Regions from separate parts of the Cupriavidus sp. LA-1 genome, predicted to be linked through region 2. Evidence: riboswitches for the same ligand, from Rfam matches in the RefSeq annotation. Region 2 holds a riboswitch; the other holds the start of a gene.
What was found. Region 2 has a riboswitch for glycine ahead of gcvT (glycine cleavage system aminomethyltransferase GcvT). Riboswitches for the same ligand answer to the same signal wherever they lie in the genome.

Region 1 (10,063 bases), on a different replicon from region 2:
CCGTTGATGGTGACGCTGACCTACGGCTTCGGCGTGGCGCTGGCTGCGTTTGCCGGGGTGCTGGCGGCACCCGTCATGCAGGTATCGCCGCTGATGGGGCAGAACCTGATCATCGTCGTGTTTGCGGTGGTGGTGATCGGCGGCATGGGCTCGATCATGGGAGCGATCCTGACCGGCCTGGGGCTGGGCGTGATCGAAGGGCTGACCAAGGTGTTGTACCCGGAAGCATCGTCCACCGTGGTCTTCGTCATCATGGTGGTGGTGCTGTGGTTGCGCCCGGCAGGGCTGTTCGGAAAGGAGAAGTGATGAGCGGACAATCTATCGCCGCAATCGGCGTGCGGCAGCAGCAGGTGGCGGGGCGCCTGCCAGGGCAGGTGATGTACGGCGTGGTGCTGGCGTGCCTGCTGGCCGCGCCGCTGGCCGGTGCGTATCCGGTATTCGTGCTCAAGGTGCTGTGTTTCGCGCTGTTTGCGTGCGCCTTCAACCTGCTGATCGGCTATACCGGGCTGCTCTCGTTCGGCCATGCGGCCTTCTTCGGCGGTGCCGGCTATGCGGCCGGCCATGCGATGAAGGTCTGGGGCGTGACGCCCGAGATCGGCCTGGTCCTGGGCACCGGCACGGGCGCGCTGATCGGCTACGTGGTGGGCTCGCTGGCCATCCGCCGCCAGGGCATCTACTTCTCGATGATCACGCTGGCGCTGGCGCAGATGCTGTTCTTCATCTGCCTGCAGGCGCCCTTTACCGGCGGCGAGGACGGCCTGCAGGGCATTCCGCGCGGCAAGCTCTTTGGCGTGCTGCCGCTGTCGGACGACCTGACGCTGTACTACGTGGCGCTGGTGATCATCGTGGCCGCCTTCGCGCTGATCGTGCGCACGGTGCATTCGCCGTTCGGCCAGATCCTGAAGGCGATCAAGGAGAACGAGCCGCGCGCGGTGTCGCTGGGCTATGACGTCGACCGCTTCAAGCTGACCGCCTTCGTGCTGTCGGCGGCGCTGTCGGGGCTGGCCGGTTCGGTCAAGGCGCTGGTGCTGGGCTTCGAGACGCTCAGCGACGTGCACTGGTCGATGTCCGGCATGGTCATCCTGATGACGCTGCTGGGCGGGCTCGGCACGCTCACCGGCCCGATCGTCGGCGCCTTCGTGGTGGTGGCGCTGGAGAACAAGCTTGGGGAGCTGGGCAGCTACCTCGGGTCAGCGACGGGCATCGAGTGGTTCAACGGGCTCGGTGAATCGGTGTCGATGGTAACCGGCATCATCTTCATCGTGTGCGTGCTGGCGTTCCGCAAGGGGATTGTGGGCAGTCTGGGGCGACGCCCTGGATGAGGCAAAACCCGCTTACGCCACTGGTTTTCTCCCCTCTCCCATAAATGGGAGAGGGGAGAAAACATCCGCGACCTCAGGCTCAGGCCTTCGCCAATGCCAGCGCCGCACCCGGCGCGACCGCCACCTTGGCGCCAAGATGCTGGTCCACCACCCCCGCCACCATATCCGCCGTCACCGCCGACAAGGTCCACCCGAGGTGCCCGTGCCCGGTGTTATAGAAGATGCAGGCCGCACGCCCGCGCCCCACGCGCGGCAGCATGTCCGGCATCATCGGCCGCAGCCCGGCCCACGGCACCACGCTGCGCGTGCTGACGCCGGGGAAGCACTGCTGCACCCATTCCACCAGCGGGCGGATGCGGTCGGCGCGGATATCGCGGTTGTAGCCGTTGAACTCGGCGGTGCCGGCCACGCGGAAGCGGTCGTCGCCCAGGCGGCTGGTGACCAGCTTGGTTTCATCGTCGAGCAGGCTCACCACCGGTGCGGCGGCGCGGCTGGCCGCGTCGGTCAGGTTGACCGTGATCGAGTAGCCCTTGACCGGATAGATGTTGACGCGGTCGCCCAGTCCCGCGGCCAGCGCGCGGCTGGCTGTGCCGGCGCAGATCACGGCGCCGTCGAAGCTGGAGCTGGCCGTAGCGGCGCCGTCTTGCACGGTCACGGTGGCGCGCCTGCCGTCGGTCTTCACCGCGCGCACATCCTGGCCATAGCGGCAGCGCACGCCCAGCCGGTCGATGGCCGCGGCCAGGCCGCTGGTGAACTTGTGGATGTCCCCGGTCGAATCGCTCTCGGTGAAGTAGCCGCCGTAGTACGACCCCGCCAGCGTCGGCTCGATCGCGCGCATCTCCTCGGGCGTCACGGCGCGCCGTTCCAGCCCGCCCTGCGCCAGCAGCGCCGAGACCCGGCCGGCATGCTCGAAACCGGCCTTGTCGCGGTAGATATGGAGAATGCCTTCTTTCTTCAGGTCGAAGTCGATGCCTTCCTGCGCCGCCCAGGCGAACAGATGCTCACGCGCGGCGATGGCCAGGCGCGCGGTCTCGACGGTGTTGCGGCGGTAGTGGGGGATCGAAGCGATGAACTCGGCGAACCACGACAGCTTGTGCCAGCTCGGCCGGGGATTGACCAGCAGCGGGGCATCGTTGCGCAGCATCCATTTCATGCCCTTGACGATGGTGGACCAGTGGGTCCAGACCTCGGCGTTGGAGGCCGACAGCTGCCCGCCGTTGGCGAACGAGGTCTCCATGGCGGCATAGCGGTGCCGTTCGAACAGCGTGACGGAAAATCCGCGCTTGGCCAACGCGTAGGCCGTGGTGACACCCGTGATGCCACCGCCGATGACAGCGATTGATTTCATGATCTGCAGGTTCCAGGAACGTCGATGGTGGGAGCCCGGACGCAATATGCGTGACGGACGCCCCCTCTGTTCTGGACCTGAGAGATTCACGACACCCGGCCGCGAGGGCGGGGCGCGCTTGCTCCTTCGGTATGCCGGCGGACGATAGCGTCCGGCATTCTTCAGAGTGCACTGACTGGTGATGCCGGTCCTTTTGCCTGAGAGTTTCCGGGGCGGTTGCTCCTTCGGCGCTGTCCGCGGCGGGCGCCGCGGCAGTCTCTCCCTGCATCACATTGGCTTGACGCCAATCCGGGCAATGTAGTGACATGGCCTGGCATTGGATATACGGGTAAACGCTAGGGTGACGTGCTGCCCGCGTCGCTATGTCGCATCGGCCCGCGCCGCCATGCCCCATAAAATGTCAGCGCTCGCTCTCGGGGAGAAGCGCCTGATGCTTCGCACAGGCGGAGCAAGCCAAAAAAAGACGACAACAAGGTTTTCCAGTGAAGAAGAATCGTATTGCACTCGCCGTCTCGGCGGTGCTGATGGGCCCAGCCGTTGCCGCCGCCCAGGCGGTGGACGCGCCCGAGCCGCTGCAGGAGGTGGTGGTCTCGGCCAAGTCAGAACGCGGCGAGACGCCGGCCGTACCGCCCAACACGCCCTCGCCAGCCTACGGCATCAGCGGCACCCGCATGGCCGACTTCAATGTGGTCAATACGGAAGACGCCCTCAAATACGCGCCCAACCTCGCCGTACGCAAGCGCTTTATCGGCGATATGAACTCGATCATCTCGGTGCGCAGCACCAGCTCGCGCCAGTCGGCGCGGGGGCTGGTCTATGCCGATGGCCTGCTGCTGTCCAACCTGCTGGGCTCGGACTTCAGCTTCCCGCCGCGCTGGTCGCTGGTCAATGCCGCCGAGATCGAGCGCATGGACGTGCTGTACGGCCCGTATTCGGCCCTGTATCCCGGCAACTCGCTCGGCGCGACGGTGCTGATCACCACGCGCACGCCGCAGAAGTTCGAGGGTGACGCCAGCGTGCAGCTTTTCACGCAGCGCTTCAGCCTGTACGGCACGCACGACAACTTCAACGGGGTCCACGCCAACGCCTATGTGGGCGACCGCGTCGGCCCGTTCTCGTGGCTGGTCAGCGTCGACCGGCAGGACAGCAAGAGCCAGCCGCTGAGCTTCTATACCGCGCCGCGCTCGACCAGTCGCGCGGGCGCCGGGGCAACGCCGGTCACCGGTGCCTATTTCGATCAGGACCAGACCGGCCGCGACCGCGTGGTGATGGGCGTGAACAGCGAGGGTGTCACGCACACGGTGCAGGACCAGCTCAAGCTCAAGCTCGGCTACGACATCACCAACACGCTGCAGGCCCAGTTCACCGCGGCCTACTGGCAGCAGGACCGCTCCAGCGCCACCGGCAGCTACCTGCGCGATGCCAATGGCAACGTGGTGTCGAGCGGTCCCGTGAATATCGGCGGCTATCAGTATTCGATTCCCGCCAACGCGTTCGCCCCGAGCAATGGCGAGGACGCGCGCTGGCTCTACGGGCTGTCGCTGCGCACGCGCAACGAGACCGGCTGGAATTTCTCGGGCGTGGCGTCGCTGTTCGATGTCAGCAAGGACATCAGCCGCAGCGCCAGCACCGTCGGCAGCGGGCCGGGCACCGTGACCTATGGCGACGGCACCGGCTGGCGCACGCTTGACCTCAAGGCCGACTACCGCCCGCAGCAGTTGCAGGGCGGGCACTGGATCACGTTCGGCTACCACTATGACAACTACCGGCTGACCAACACCACCTACAACACCTCGGACTGGCAGGCGGCCACCATCACCGCCTTCAACAACGCATTTGCCGGCAAGACCGAGACCCAGGCGCTCTACGCGCAGGACGCCTGGTACTTCGCCGGGGACTGGAAGCTGATCCCCGGCGTGCGCTACGAACACTGGCGCGCCTATGACGGCAGCCGCAGCCAGCCCGGCGTGGATATCGGCTACCCGGTGCGCAGCGAATCCAACTGGTCGCCCAAGCTGGCGCTGGAGAAGGCCTTGGGGCAGGAATGGCTGGGCCGGCTGTCGCTGGGCAAGGCCTATCGCTACCCGACCGTCAGCGAGCTGTTCCAGGGCCGCATCACCGGGACCTCGCTGATCAACAACGATCCGAACCTGCGGCCGGAGCGATCGTTCTCGAAGGACCTGACCTTCGAGCGCACGGTGGATTCGTCGTTCTTCCGGGTCTCGGTGTATGAGGACGATATCCGCGATGCCCTGGTCAGCCAGACCAACACCACGGTATTCCCGACCGTCACCAGCTTCCAGAACGTGGACCGCGTGCGTACCCGCGGCATCGAACTGGCCTATGACGCGCGCGATGTACTCGTCAGCGGTTTCGACCTGTCGGCCAGCGGCGCCTACAACCATTCGAAGACGCTGGAGAATGCCAACAACCCGGCCTCGGTGGGCAAGTACTTCTACCGCATCCCCAAGTGGCGCGCCAACCTCGTCGGCACTTATCGCATCACGCCGGCGTGGGCAGGCACGCTGGCGATGACCTATTCGGGCCGGCAGTACAATACGCTCGACAATTCCGACACCAATCCCGACACTTTCGGCGGCACCAGCAGCTTCCTGACCTTTGACGTCAAGGTGACGTACAAGCCCGCCAAGAACGTGCGCCTCGGGCTTGGCATCGACAACCTCACTGACCAGCGCTATTTCGTCTACCACCCGTATCCGGGCCGGACGTTCTACGCCGAGGCAAAACTTTCCTTCTGAGCAAGTGAACAGGCTGACCACAACCATGCAAGGCGTTCGCCCCGGTTTCCGTTTGATCGTTGCCGGGCTGATGGCCTGCGCCGCGCTGGCCGCGACCGCGCAAACGCACGGCGATCATGCCGGCCACGGCGGCCAGGCCAAGGCCGCGAAGATGAGCGAACTGGGCACCGGAGCCGCCTTCGACCGCGACGGCAAGCTTTGGGTGGCGTACAAGGACGGCCCCTATGTCGCGGTGCGTGCATCGGCCGACTATGGCCGCAGCTTCGGGCCCGCGCAGCATGTCAACAGCGTGCCGGAGCAGGTTGCGGCCGATCATGAAAGCCGGCCCAAGGTGGCCGCGGGGCGCGACGGCGAGATCTACGTTACCTGGACCCAGCCGCTGCCCAAGCCGTGGACCGGCTTTATCCGCTTTGCGCGTTCGACCGATGGCGGCAAGTCCTTTGGCGAACCGCTGACGGTACATGCCAACCGCGACCAGATCGCGCACCGCTTCGACGCCATCGCGGTGGACAACGCCGGGCACGTCTTTGTCAGCTGGATCGACAAGCGCGACGTGGTTGCCGCCGAGGCGCGCAAGCAGCCGTATGCCGGCGCCGCGATCTACTACGCGGTCTCGGCCGACCAAGGCAAGACTTTCCAGGGCGACTACAAGATTGCCGACCAGTCGTGCGAATGCTGCCGCATCGCCCTGGCGCCCACGCCCGACGGCAAGATGCTGGCGCTGTGGCGCCATGTGTTCCCGCCCAACGCGCGCGACCACGCGCTGGCGCTGCTGCGCACCGACGGCAAGGCCACGCCGATGCAGCGCGCCACTTTTGACGACTGGCGCATCGACGCGTGCCCGCACCACGGCCCCGGCGCCTCGGTGGCGCCCGACGGGACGGTGCATATGGTCTGGTTCAACGTGCGTGAAGGCAAGCCCACGGTCTCGGTCGGGCGCTGGAAGGACGGCAAGCTGCAGGCACAGCGTCCGCTGGATGACCCGCGCGCGCAGCATGCCGATATCGTCGCGCTGAACGATGACGAGATCGCCGTCACCTGGAAATCGTTCGACGGCCAGCAGACGCGCCTGTGGGCGATGCTGTCGCAGGACGGCGGCAAGACTTGGCAGACGCGCAAGCTGGCCGGCACGGAACGCGACTCGGACCAGCCGCACCTGCTGCAGCACGCCGGCCGGGCCTACGTGTTGTGGCGCACGGAAGCAGAGGGCTTCCAGGTCTTCGCGCTGGGCCAGGAGGGCGCATGATGCCATCGCGCCGCAAACTGCTCGCCGCTGCCGCCCTGACGCTGGCGCTCGCCACCGCCAATGCCGGCAATCAACCGGCCGACCGCGTCGCCGTGTTCGAATCGGCCAGTGCCACCCAACTGGCCGCCAGCCAGAAGGGCATGCCCTTTGTGCTGGTGGTGTGGTCGCTCGACTGCGTCTATTGCAAGCGCAACTTCGACGCCATCGGCAAGCTGCGCGCGCAGCATCCGGACCTGCGCGTGGTCACGCTGTCGATGGACAGCCCCGACGCCATGCCGCAGGTGCAGCAACTGCTCCAGCGCGTCAGGCTGACGCGCAACGCGTGGTTGTTCGGGTACGAGCCGCAGGAGCGGCTGCGCTATGCGGTCGATCCGGACTGGATGGGCGAGATGCCGCGCACCTATTTCTACCGCGCCGACGGGCAGCGCCAGGGCATCTCCGGCGTGATCAGCGACGCGGACTGGGGCAAGCATCTGCGCTGGGCTGGTATCGCGGGCTGACGCTGGACCGGGGCGATCCGGCCCTGCGGCTGTCCGCTTAGTCCGGCTTGATCCCCGCCCGCGCAATGATCGGCTTCCAGCGCTGTTGCTCCAGCGCGATAAAGCGCGCGAACTCCGCCGGCGTGTCGCCCACCACGATCGCCGCATCGGCGCTCAGGCGCTCGACCGACGACTTGCTTTTCACCGCTTTCACGGTGGCTTCCGCCAGCTTGTCGGTGGCCGCCTGGGGCAGCGATGCCGGCGCCAGCAGGCCATACCACTGTGTCATTTCGAAGCCGGGATAGCCTTGTTCGGCAACCGTCGGCACGTCAGGCAACTGGGGAATGCGCTGGGTCGTGCCGGTGGCGATGCAGCGCAGCTTGCCGGCCTTGATGAACTGGATGATCGCGGGCGCGCCGACCGCGGCCGCGTCCAGCCGCCCCGACAGCAGGTCGGTGATCTGCGGGCCGCTGCCGCGATAGGGCACGTGGGTGATGAAGGTGCCGGTCGCGGCCTTCAGGTATTCAAAGGCCAGGTGGCCGGCGCTGCCGTTGCCGGCCGAACCGTAGTTCAGCTTGCCGGGCTTGCTCTTGGCCAGCGCCACGAACTCCTTCAGGTTCTTCGCGGGCACGTCGGGGTGGACCACGTACAGGCTCGGCACCTTGGACAGCAACGAGATCGGGCGGAAGTCCTTGTTGGGGTCGTAGGGCAGCTTCGGGAAGATATAGGGATTGACCGCCAGCGTGCCGATATGGCCAAGGATCAGCGTGTGATTGTCATCGGCGCGCGCGACTTCGCCCATGGCGATATTGCCCGCTGCACCGGGCTTGTTCTCGACGAACACGGACACGCCGAGCAGCTTGGTCAGCTCCGCCGCGGTCGAGCGCGCCACGATCTCCGAGCTGCCGCCCGGCGCGAACGGCACCACCAGCCGGATCGGCTTGGCCGGCCAGGCCTGGGCGCGGGCGAGCGTGGGTGCCAGCGCGCAGGCGCCTAGTGCGGCGGAGGCCTTGAGCAGGTGGCGGCGAAGGGGATTGGTCGGGGTCATGCATTTCTCCTTGAAATTCTTTAGCCGGCCCGTGGCGGGCAGGGGCGGTGCCGACAGGTGCTATTCGGGCTTGATGTTGCCGTCCCGGATGACCTTGGCCCATAGCCGGGTCTGCCCGTCGATGAATTGCCGTGCCTGTGCGGGCGGTGCCGCCACGACCTCGCCGCCCAGCTCGGCCACGCGTTGCCTGATCTCGGGGCTGGTCATGACCTTCTGCAGCGCGTCAGCGAGCTTCGTGGCGACAGGCTCCGGCGTTGCCGCGGGCAGGAAGGCCGCGTTCCATTCATAGACCTCGTAGCTCGCCACGCCGGCCTCCTGCATGGTGGGCACGGATGGCAATGCCTGAGTGCGGGAATGGCTGGTCACCGCCAGCGGCTTGAGCTTGCCGGCCTTGATGTGCTGCAGGCTCGAGGCCACGTTGGCAAAGAACAGCGGCACCTGGCCGGCGATGACATCGGTCATGGCCGGGCCGCCGCCCTTGTAGGGCACGTGCAGAAGGTCGACCCCCGCGCGCTGCTCGAACAGCACGCCGGCCAGATGCTGCGCCGAGCCGTTGCCCGACGACGCAAAGGCGACCGAGCCCGGCTTCTGCCTGGCCATGGCCAGGACGTCGCTGACCTTGCTGGCGGGGAAGCTGGCCGTGGCCACCAGCACATTGGGATAGCGCGCCAGCACGCCGACCGGCCGGAAGGCCTTGTCCGGATCGTAGGGCAGGCGCGGGTAGAGGCTGGGATTCACCGCATAGGACGAGGCATCGACCATCATGGTGTAGCCGTCCGGTGCGGCCTTGGCGACATAGGCGGCACCGATCTGCCCGCCGGCACCCGGCCGGTTCTCCACGATGACGGTCTGGCCCAGCTCGCGCCCGAGACCCGGGGCGATCAGCCGTGCCATCAGGTCCGCACCGCCGCCCGGCGGATACGTCACCACGATCGTGATGGGGCGTGCCGGCCAGGCCGCGGCGGTGTCGGCGGCCTGTGCCAGCGTGGTGGTGGCGATCATGGCAACGATGGTGGTGGCGATCGCGTTGCGTGCGTGCATGGGTCTGTCTCCTCGGGCGCGGTCCGTCAGCGGACGTCCGCGGTATAGCGAAAGGCAAAGGCGTCGCCGCGCGTCAGCCGGTATTCGATGCAGTTGCCGCCCAGATCGAAGGCATGCCGGGTCACGACCGCGCACGGATGCGCATCCGGCAAGTCCAGCAACGCGGCCTCGTCGGCTGCCAGCGTGCGGAAGGCCACTTCATCCACGGCGCGATGGACCGTGATGCCGCAGGCGCTGCCCAGCAGCGGGTAGAGCAGGTCGCCCCACTGCGCCGGCGGGAGCTGCTGCAGGGCTTCGCAGCGCGGCAGCGGCAGCCAGATCGATTCCAGCAGCCGGGGCGTGTCTTCCAGCCAGCGGCGGCGCGAGATCGCCAGCCCGCGCGCGCCGGCCGGCAGGCCGAAGCGGGTGGCCATGGCCTTGTCCAGCCGGACAGCGCGGCACGACAGGATTTCCGAGCGCGGGACGGCCGGTGCATCGTCGGCGCGGCCGAAGCGGAAGAACCGCATCAGGCTGGCCCCGCTCAGTCCCTTGCGCACAAAAGTGCCCTTGCCCTGCACGCGCTCCAGCAGGCCCTGCTGGACCAGCACGGCGATGGCCTGCCGGATGGTGCCCAGCGCAATGCCGAACTCCCTGGCCAGTGCGCCTTCCGCGGGGATGGCGCTGCCGGGCGCCCACGCGCCGGAAACGATCCTTGCCTGCAGTTCCGCCGCGATCTGGCCGTAGCGGCTCAGGCCCGCGGCGGTGGTTGTAGTCTGGAGCAGCGCGTTGTCTGGCATGCCGAACCCGTGCTAAATTGATGTCAATGTCCTCTAGAGGACTA
Region 2 (10,063 bases):
GCTTGCATCCGACATCGGCAGCGGCACCACATGGGGCGACGACGACCCCGGGACCTCGGCGCCGCCGTCAAAGCGCAGCACATGCCTGCGGCTGTAGCGGTTGCCGGCAAAATCCTGCCCGTCGCGTTGCCACAGGACCTCGGCGGTGTAGGTGGACATGCAAAGACTCCTGACGTTGGGAAAATCTCAGGCGCCGTGCGGCACGCTCTCACCGTCGCGCAGGCCCAGGCGCTGGTTGGCCGGCACCGCGACATCGATCAGCTTCGGGCGCGGCAGGTTGAGGTTGCGCATCATCTCGATGAACTCCTCGCGCGTGCGGCCGGCAACGCGGCTGTTGTGGGCGCGTTCCTGGCCGATGGTGGACGAGGTGCGGCCCTTGTAGTCATGGGCCGGATAGACCTGCGTATCGTCGGGCAGCGCAAAGAGCTTCCGGGTCAGGCTGTCGTAGAGCGTGCCGGCGTCGCCGGACTGGAAATCGGTGCGGCCGCAGCCGTCGATCAGCAGCGCATCGCCGGTAAAGACGCGGCGCACGGCGCCGTCGGCGGTGGGCTCTTCCCACAGGTAGCTCATGCTGCCGGCGGTATGCCCGGGCGTATGCATGGCGCGCAGCACCTGCTTGCCGAACGCGACCGTGTCGCCGTCGATCAGCTGCTTCTGCGCAGGCTTGATATCGCAGCCGGACGGCGCGGCGGTATGCGCGCCGGTCTGCAGCGCGATGTGGCCGGCCGAGGTGATGTGGTCGGCATGGGCATGGGTCTCGATCACCCACGCCAGCCGCGCCCCGGTTGCCTTCAGCAGCGCCAGGTCGCGTTCCAGCTGGTGGTCGACCGGATCGATCAGCAGCGCCTCCCCGGTGGCGGCATCGATCAGCAGGTAGGTGAAGGTGGACGAGGTCTCGTCGAACAGCTGGTGGAAGGTCTGCATGGCTGTCCTCTTGTTTTTTGTACGCGGAACGCCGCCATGATACGCCTAGGGCCTGTGAACAGGCCCTAGCACTCCACGATATTCACCGCCAGCCCGCCGCGCGCCGTTTCCTTGTACTTGGTCTTCATGTCGGCGCCGGTTTCGCGCATGGTCTTGATCACCGAGTCGAGCGATACGTAGTGCGTGCCGTCGCCGCGCAGTGCCATGCGCGCGGCGTTGACCGCCTTGACCGAGGCCATCGCGTTGCGCTCGATGCACGGGATCTGCACCAGCCCGCCGACCGGGTCGCAGGTTAGGCCCAGGTTGTGCTCCATGCCGATCTCGGCGGCGTTCTCCACCTGCGCCGGGCTGCCGCCCTGCACCGCGGCCAGCGCGCCAGCAGCCATCGAACACGCCACGCCGACCTCGCCCTGGCAGCCGACTTCGGCGCCGGAGATCGACGCATTGAGCTTGTACAGCAGCCCGATCGCGCCCGCGGTCAGCAGGAAGTCGACCACGCCCTGCGCGTTTGCGCCGGGCACGAAGCGGTCGTAGTAGTGCAGCACCGCCGGGATGATGCCCGCGGCGCCGTTGGTCGGCGCGGTGACCACGCGCCCGCCGGCGGCATTTTCTTCATTGACGGCGATGGCGTACAGGTTGACCCAGTCCATCACCGAGAGCGGGTCGGACAGGGTGCGCTCGGCGCGTTCGGTCAGGCTGCGGAACAGTTCGGGCGCGCGCCGCTTGACCTTGAACGGCCCCGGCAACTCGCCGTCGGTGCGGCAGCCGCGCGCGACGCACGCCTGCATCACCTCCCAGATATGCAGCAGGCCGCTGGTGACTTCCGCCTCGCTGCGCCAGGTCAGCTCGTTTTCCATCATCAGCCGCGCGATGCTCTTGCCGCTGGCGGTGGCCATTTCCAGCATGTCCTTGCCGCTGCGGAACGGGTGCGGCAGCTGCTGCGCGGCCTTGAGCAACTGCGTATTGGGTGCGCCCGCGGTCACCACGAAGCCGCCGCCGACCGACAGGTAGCGCGCCTCGCGCAGCGTCGCGCCGCTGGCGTCGAAGGCATGGAACTTCATGCCGTTGGGATGCTCGGCCATGGCCTCGCGCCGGTAGAAGGCGATGTGCTCTTTCTCGACGAAGGGCACGATATGCCGGCCCAGCAGCGACAGCGCGCGGCTGGCGCGCAGCGCGGCCAGGCGCGTGTCGATCGAATCGGGATCGATGGTGTCGGGCGCCTCGCCCATCAGGCCGAGGATCACGCCCTTGTCGGTGCCGTGGCCCTTGCCGGTGGCGCCGAGCGACCCGTACAACTCGGCGCGCACGCTGCCCACCTGCGGCAGCAGGCCGTCGCGCTCCAGCCCCTGCGCAAACATCAGGGCCGCGCGCATCGGGCCCACGGTATGTGAGCTCGACGGACCGATGCCCACCTTGAACAGATCGAAAACGCTGACTGCCACGAACGGCCTCCAGAGTGGCGCCGGGCTAGGCCGGCGGGCGCCGCGTTGTGCGGCGCCCTGAGTAGAGCATAGTCTCTTGCCGGGTTACCGGCTTAGTCGACCACGTAGTCGCTGACCGGCACGCACGCGCAGAACAGGTTGCGGTCGCCGTACACGTTGTCGGCACGGCCGACCGGCGGCCAGTACTTCTGTGTGCGCAGCGATGCCACCGGGTAGGCGGCTTCCTCGCGCGTGTACTGGCGGGTCCACTCGTTGGCGGTCACCACCGCGGCGGTGTGCGGCGCGTGCTTGAGCGGGTTGTCCTCGCGGTCGAAGGTGCCGTCGGCGACGCGGCCGATTTCCTGGCGGATCGCAATCATCGCGTCGATAAAGCGGTCCAGCTCGTGCAGGGCCTCGCTCTCGGTCGGCTCGATCATCAGCGTGCCCGGCACCGGGAAGCTCATGGTCGGCGCGTGGAAGCCGTAGTCCATCAGGCGCTTGGCCACGTCCTCGTTGCTGATGCCGGTGTCCTTCTGCAGCGGGCGCAGGTCCAGGATGCACTCGTGCGCGACCAGGTCGTGCTGGCCCGTGTAAAGCACCGGGTAGTACGGCGCCAGGCGCTTGGCCACGTAGTTGGCCGCCAGGATTGCGTTCTCGGTGGCGGCGGTCAGGCCGGCCGAACCCATCATCGCGATATACATCCACGAGATCGGCAGGATGCTGGCCGAGCCGAACGGTGCCGCCGACACGCCGCCGATGCCGCGCTCGTCGCGGCGGTAGCCCACGCTGTCCTGGTTGGGCAGGAAGTCAGCCAGGTGCGCGCCGACCGCGACCGGGCCCACGCCCGGGCCGCCGCCGCCGTGCGGGATGCAGAAGGTCTTGTGCAGGTTCAGGTGCGACACGTCGCCGCCGAACTGGCCCGGCGCGGCGGTGCCGACCATGGCGTTCATGTTGGCGCCGTCGACGTAGACCTGGCCGCCGTGCTGGTGCACGATCTCGCAGATCTGCTGCACGCCCTGCTCGAACACGCCGTGCGTGGACGGGTAGGTGATCATGATCGCCGCCAGGTTCTTGCTGTGCTGCTCGGCCTTCTTCGCCAGGTCCTGCAGGTCGACGTTGCCGTTCTCGTCGCAGGCCACCACCACCACCTTCATGCCGGCCATCTGCGCCGACGCCGGGTTGGTGCCGTGCGCCGACGACGGGATCAGGCAGATGTCGCGATGGCTCTCGCCGCGGCTGGCATGGTAGGCATGGATGATCAAGAGGCCCGCGTACTCGCCCTGCGAGCCGGCGTTGGGCTGCAGGCTGACCGCGGCATAGCCGGTGGCGGCGCACAGCATGGCCTCGAGCTGGTCGATCATCTCGCGGTAGCCGACGGTCTGGTCCAGCGGCGCAAACGGGTGGATCTGGCTGAATTCGGGCCAGGTCACCGGGATCATCTCGCTGGTGGCGTTCAGCTTCATCGTGCACGAACCCAGCGGGATCATGGTGCGGTCCAGCGCCAGGTCCTTGTCGGCCAGCATGCGCAGGTAGCGCAGCATCTCGTGCTCGGCGTGGTGCGTGTTGAAGACCGGGTGGGTCAGGTACGCGCTGGTGCGCGCCAGCGCCGGCGGGAAGGCATCCTGCGCGGCGGCCTCGAGCTTGTCGAAGTCCAGTTCGGCGGGCAGCGGCTTGCCCTGCGTGAAGACTTCCCACAGCGCGACCACGTCGGCACGGCTGGCGGTTTCGTCCAGCGAGATGCCGACGCGCGTGGCGCTGATATGGCGCAGGTTGATGCCGCGCGCGGTGGCCGCGGCATGGATGGCATCGGTATTGAAGCCGGTTTCCAGCGTCAGCGTGTCGAAGAAGCTGGCGTTGGCGCGCGCGAAGCCCAGCGCCTGCAGGCCGGCGGCCAGCGTCGCGGTCAGGCGATGCACGCGCTGCGCGATGCGCTTGAGGCCTTGCGGGCCGTGGTAGACGGCATACATCGAGGCCATCACGGCCAGCAGCACCTGCGCGGTACAGATGTTCGACGTCGCCTTCTCGCGGCGGATATGCTGCTCGCGCGTCTGCAGTGCCAGGCGGTAGGCCTTGTTGCCCTGGGCATCGATGGTGACGCCCACCAGGCGGCCCGGCATCGAGCGCTTGAACGCGTCCTTCACCGCCATGTAACCAGCGTGCGGGCCGCCAAAGCCCAGCGGCACGCCGAAGCGCTGCGAGTTGCCCACGGCCACGTCGGCACCCCATTCGCCCGGCGCGGCGATCAGCGTCAGCGCCAGCAGGTCGGCGGCAGCCACCACCAGGCCGCCGGCGGCGTGCACGGCGTCGGCGATGGTGCGGTAGTCGTTGACGTCGCCGTTCACGCCCGGGTACTGCAGCAGCACGCCGAAGGCGTTGGCCGCGGCGGCTTCGGCGGCGGGGCCGACCTTGACCTCGATGCCCAACGGCAGGGCGCGCGTGCGTACCACTTCCAGCGTCTGCGGCAGCACGTCGTCGGCCACGTAGAAGGTGTCGGAGTCGTGCTTGTTCACGCGCTGCAGCAGCGTCATCGCCTCGGCCGCGGCGGTGCCTTCGTCCAGCATCGACGCGTTGGCGATATCCAGCCCGGTCAGGTCGGTGACCATCTGCTGGAAGTTCAGCATCGCTTCCAGGCGGCCTTGCGAGATTTCGGGCTGGTAGGGCGTGTAGGCGGTGTACCAGGCCGGGTTCTCGAAGATATTGCGCAGGATGACGCCGGGCGTGACGGTGTTGTAATAGCCCTGGCCGATAAAGCTCTTCAGGACCTTGTTCTTGCCGGCCAGCCCGCGCAGCTTGGCCAGCGCGGCTTCCTCGCTCAGCGGCTCGGTGAACTCGCCCATCGGCATGCCGTCGCGGCGGCGGATGGCGGCGGGAATGACGGCGTCGATCAGCGCGGCGCGGCTGTCATAGCCCAGCACCTTCAGCATGTGCTGCTGTTCGGGGGTATCGGGGCCGATATGGCGGGCGGCGAAGGCGTCGCGCGCCTCCAGTTCGGCCAGCGTAGGCCGGTTCACTTGGGCGGCGTTCATGGGAAGCGGGGCGTTCATGGGCAAGAACCTCGTGGGGGGCGCGCCGGCCGGTGGTCAGCCGGGACGGCGCGCGTCAGTCTGCAGTGGCCGGTCCATGGCTGGACCGGCGCCGCCGGCGTCAGGCGCCGACGCTGGCCTTGTAGGCGTCGGCCGACATCAGGCCGTTGACGTCGTCGCCGTTGGCCGGCTTGAGCTTGAACAGCCACGCGTCGAAGGCGTTGGCGTTGACGCTTTCCGGCGCGGCCGTGGCGGCCTCGTTGACGGCGATCACTTCGCCGGCCACCGGGGCGTAGATGTCGGAAGCGGCCTTCACCGATTCCACCACTGCCAGCGCGTCACCGGCACCGACCGACTTGCCCACTTCGGGCAGTTCCAGGAAGACGATGTCGCCCAGCGCGTCCTGCGCGTGGTCGGTGATGCCGATGGTGAGCGTGCCGTCGGCTTCGACGCGTACCCACTCATGCGACTCGGTGTACTTCAGGTCAGCGGGGAAGTTCATGAAGGTTCTCCGGATACAGATTCGTTTCTTGTTGGGTGATGCCTGCCCGGCAGTTGCCGGCAGGCGAGGGCGACCGTTGGGTGAGCGGGTTTTCCCCTTAGCTCACGAGTGCCTTGCCATTACGCACAAACGGCAGTTTAACCACAGTCGCGTTGAGTTTGCGGTCGCGGATCTCCACCTGCACCGTATCGCCCACGGCGACGTCCTTCGGCAGGCGGGCAAAGGCGATCGACTGGGACAGCGACGGGCTGAAGGTGCCGCTGGTGATTTCGCCGTCACCGGCCGGGGTGATCACTTTCTGGTGGGCGCGCAGGACGCCGCCTTTGTCACGCAGGATCAGGCCGAGGAATTGCTGGCGCGAACCGGCCGCGGCCAGCGCCGCCTTGCCGGTGAAGTCGCGCTCGCTCTGCAGGTCCACCGTCCAGGCCAGGCCCGCGTCCAGCGGCGAGGTGTTGATATCCATGTCCTGGCCGTACAGGTTCATGCCGGCTTCCAGGCGCAGCGTGTCGCGCGCGCCCAAGCCCGCCGGGCGCACACCGGCCGCGTTCAGCTTTTCCCAGACGGCGGCGACGTTTTCCGCCGGCACCACCAGTTCGAAGCCGTCTTCGCCCGTGTAGCCGGTGCGCGCGACCATGATCTCGCCGATGGCGGGATCCTGGACCACGGCGGCGTTGAAGGGCTTGAGCGCGTCCGACGGCTGGGTCGAGGGGAAGGTGCTCCACACTTTGGCGCGGGCGTTGGGGCCCTGCACGGCAACGATGGCCAGCGGCTGCACGCCTGCGGGCGCAGCGTCTTCACGGCGCGGGGTGATGGTGACGCCGCTGCCGGTGGCTTCGTTGCGGGCGCGGATCCATTCGATGTCGCCCAGCGCGGTGCTGGCGTTGACGACCAGGCGGAAGCGGTCTTCGGCAAAGAAGTAGACGATCAGGTCGTCGATCACGCCGCCTTTCTGGTCCAGCATGCAGGCGTAGAGCGCCTTGCCCGGCGTCTGCAGCTTGTCGACATTGTTGGCCAGCAGGCCGCGCAGGAAGCCGCGGGTATTGGCGCCGGTGAGGTCGACCACGCACATGTGCGACACGTCGAACATGCCGGCGTCGCTGCGCACGGCGTTGTGCTCTTCGATCTGGGAGCCGTAGTTGACCGGCATGTCCCAGCCGCCGAAGTCGACCATGCGGGCGCCGAGGGCGCGGTGGATAGCGTTGAGGGGCGTGGCCTGGAGCGTCATGGGATCCTCGGGGGCAATCTCGGTTTGCGAAAACGAAAAAGGGCCATCCGCCGCAACGCTCGTCACGCCCGTGGCGTGACAATCCGCTGCGGCGGATGACCCCTCTGTCCTCGATACCTGAGAGATTACAAGGCGGATCCTGGCGGAACCGGTCCTCGTGCGCCCCTTCGGTGGGCACGCTCGCCACGAATGGCGGGTGCCGCTCTCCAGAGTGCGGCATGCATCGTGTGCATGTTGCATGCCGATCCGACCAGTCCATGGTGCCTGAGAGTTTTCGGGTGATACCCCTTCGGCGGCGCAGGCGATGCGCGCTCTCCCGGTCGGATGCGCGCAATGTACGGGAGGCCCCGGGCTTTGTCAACGCGCGGCCCGGGGGGCACTGTTGGCCACACAGTCAGCGGCTTTCCTACCTGCGCCTGTTACTGGTGGTGACGTTACCGATCACGCCGCCAACGGCAGCGCCGCCCAGCGTGCCGAGCGCGTCACCGCCGGTCAGCACGGCGCCGCCTACCGCACCCACGCCTGCGCCGATTGCCGTGTTCCGCTGCTTCGGTGTCATGTCCGCGCAGCCAGCGAATGCCGCCACGGTGACGCCAATCAGAGTGAATCTAGTCAGGGTTTGGAGGGTTCTCATTATTGGCTCTCCTGTGTGATCAATCGGGCATGCAGGAGGGCGCAAGGCCCATCGGTGCATATTGATTAGAGGCGCGCGTTGCGCGGTTGGCTCCGGGCTTTACGAAGTGTTACTTCGGTGAAACTCCGGGAGCCGGGAATGCGCCAGCCGCCGACTGACTCGGCTCCGGCATGCGTGTTAGCATGGTCTGCTTTGCCGAACCCGCGCGCCCATGGCGTCCATGTCGCGTGTGCGGCACTCGCCGCCGCTTTCCCCGATTCCCGCCTGTTCAACCACTCCCGCATGACCCACGGCCTGAATTCCGCACAATCCGAAGCCGTCCGCTACCTGGACGGCCCTTGCCTGGTGCTGGCCGGGGCGGGCTCGGGCAAGACCCGGGTGATCACGCAGAAGATCGCGCATCTGATCGAGGACAAGGGCTTCGAGCCGCGCCATATCGCCGCCGTCACGTTTACCAACAAGGCCGCCAAGGAGATGCAGGAGCGCATCGGCAAGCTGATGGAGGGCAAGACCACGCGCGAGGGCAAGCGCATCCCGCTCAGGCAGCTGACGGTCTGTACCTTCCACTCGCTCGGGGTGCAGATCCTGCGCATGGAGGCCGAGCACGTGGGCCTGAAGCCGCAGTTCTCGATCATGGATTCGGACGACTGCTTCGGCCTGATCCAGGAGCAGCTGGGCACCACCGACAAGAAGCTGATCCGCGGCGTGCAGGGCACGATCTCGCTGTGGAAGAACGGCATGGTCGATCCCGAGGCGGCGATCGCCCAGGCCGCCAATGCCGACGAGCACCAGGCCGCGCTGGTCTACCGCAACTACGTGGCCACGCTGCACGCCTACCAGGCAGTGGATTTCGACGACCTGATCCGCCTGCCGGCCGAACTGTTCGCGCGCAATGAAACGGTGCAGCTCAAGTGGCAGAACCGCCTGCGTTATTTTCTGGTCGACGAATACCAGGACACCAACGCCTGCCAGTACCAGCTGCTCAAGCTGCTGGCGGGCGGCTCGCACCTGCGCGCACCCGCGTTTACCGCGGTGGGCGACGACGACCAGGCCATCTATGGCTGGCGCGGCGCCACGCTGGACAACCTGCGCGGGCTGCAGACCGACTTCCCGGACCTGAAGGTGATCAAGCTGGAGCAGAATTACCGCTCCACCGTGCGCATCCTGGAAGCGGCCAACGCCGTCATCGCCAATAACCCCAAGCTGTTCGACAAGAAGCTGTGGAGCGAGCACGGCATGGGCGACCCCATCGCCATCCACCCGATGAACGACGAGGAGCACGAGGCCGAGTCGGTGGTGTTCCGCCTGTCCGCGCACAAGTTCGAGCGCCGCGCGCAGTTCCGCGACTACGCCATCCTGTACCGCGGCAACCACCAGGCGCGGCTGTTCGAGCAGATCCTGCGGCGCGAGCGCATTCCCTATGTGCTGTCGGGCGGCCAGAGCTTCTTCGACAAGGCCGAGATCAAGGACATCTGCGCCTACCTGCGCCTGATCGCCAACCCCGACGACGATCCCGCCTTTATCCGCGCCATCACCACGCCGCGCCGGGGCGTGGGCAATACCACGCTGGAAGTGCTGGGCACCTTCGCGGGCCAGGCCAAGGTGTCGCTGTTCGAGGCGGCGATGATGGGCGGCATCGAAGGCAAGCTGCAGCCGCGCCAGCTGGAGCCGCTGCGCGTGTTCTGCGAATCGATGGTGCGCCTGGCCGACTGCGCGGCCAGGGACCCTGCCACCGTGGTGCTCGACGACCTGATGGCAGGCATCCACTACGAGGCCTACCTGTACGACAGCTTCGATGAGCGGCAGGCGCAGTCGCGCTGGACCAATACGCTGGAATTCCTCGACTGGCTCAAACGCAAGGGCACGAAGCCCGAGGGCGCCGAGGGCGAGGAAGCCACCGGCTTCGACAATGCCGACGGCTTCGGCAGCGAAGGCAAGAACCTGCTGGAACTGACCCAGACCGTGGCGCTGATGAGCATGCTCGAAGGCCGCGAGGAAGATCCCGACGCGGTGCGCCTGTCCACGCTGCATGCGTCCAAGGGGCTGGAGTACCCGCACGTGTTCCTGGTCGGCGTGGAAGAGGGCATCCTGCCCCACTGCCGCGAGGACGAGGACATGAGCGACGAGAAGATCGAGGAAGAGCGGCGCCTGATGTATGTCGGCATCACCCGCGCCCAGCGCAGCCTGCATGTCAGCTGGTGCAAGAAGCGCAAGCGCGCGCGGGACACCTACTCGTGCCAGCCGTCGCGCTTTATCGGCGAGATGAAGCTGGAAGAGGCGCCCGCGCCGGTGGACAAGACCCCGGCGATGAGCCCCAAGGACCGGCTCGGCGCA

Region 1: linked by a shared signal. The riboswitch ahead of ACZ5MJ_RS23035 (D-amino acid dehydrogenase) and the one ahead of gcvT (glycine cleavage system aminomethyltransferase GcvT) in region 2 are both predicted to bind glycine.

What each region holds. Positions count from the first base shown of each region.
Region 1 covers NZ_AP031388.1:850,294-860,356, reverse strand. Annotated here, with positions in the region: gene ACZ5MJ_RS23045 (branched-chain amino acid ABC transporter permease) at 1-306, shown strand, start outside; gene ACZ5MJ_RS23040 (branched-chain amino acid ABC transporter permease) at 378-1,322, shown strand; gene ACZ5MJ_RS23035 (D-amino acid dehydrogenase) at 1,402-2,715, opposite strand; glycine riboswitch at 2,727-2,845, opposite strand; glycine riboswitch at 2,846-2,944, opposite strand; gene ACZ5MJ_RS23030 (TonB-dependent receptor) at 3,153-5,429, shown strand; gene ACZ5MJ_RS23025 (sialidase family protein) at 5,455-6,675, shown strand; gene ACZ5MJ_RS23020 (TlpA family protein disulfide reductase) at 6,672-7,175, shown strand; gene ACZ5MJ_RS23015 (Bug family tripartite tricarboxylate transporter substrate binding protein) at 7,213-8,202, opposite strand; gene ACZ5MJ_RS23010 (tripartite tricarboxylate transporter substrate binding protein) at 8,263-9,243, opposite strand; gene ACZ5MJ_RS23005 (GntR family transcriptional regulator) at 9,270-10,019, opposite strand.
Region 2 covers NZ_AP031387.1:3,967,714-3,977,776, forward strand. Annotated here, with positions in the region: gene ACZ5MJ_RS18510 (OsmC family protein) at 1-159, opposite strand, end outside; gene ACZ5MJ_RS18515 (MBL fold metallo-hydrolase) at 187-924, opposite strand; gene ACZ5MJ_RS18520 (L-serine ammonia-lyase) at 990-2,366, opposite strand; gene gcvP (aminomethyl-transferring glycine dehydrogenase) at 2,459-5,389, opposite strand; gene gcvH (glycine cleavage system protein GcvH) at 5,490-5,870, opposite strand; gene gcvT (glycine cleavage system aminomethyltransferase GcvT) at 5,968-7,095, opposite strand; glycine riboswitch at 7,190-7,315, opposite strand; glycine riboswitch at 7,337-7,424, opposite strand; gene ACZ5MJ_RS18540 (glycine zipper 2TM domain-containing protein) at 7,502-7,729, opposite strand; gene ACZ5MJ_RS18545 (UvrD-helicase domain-containing protein) at 8,012-10,063, shown strand, end outside.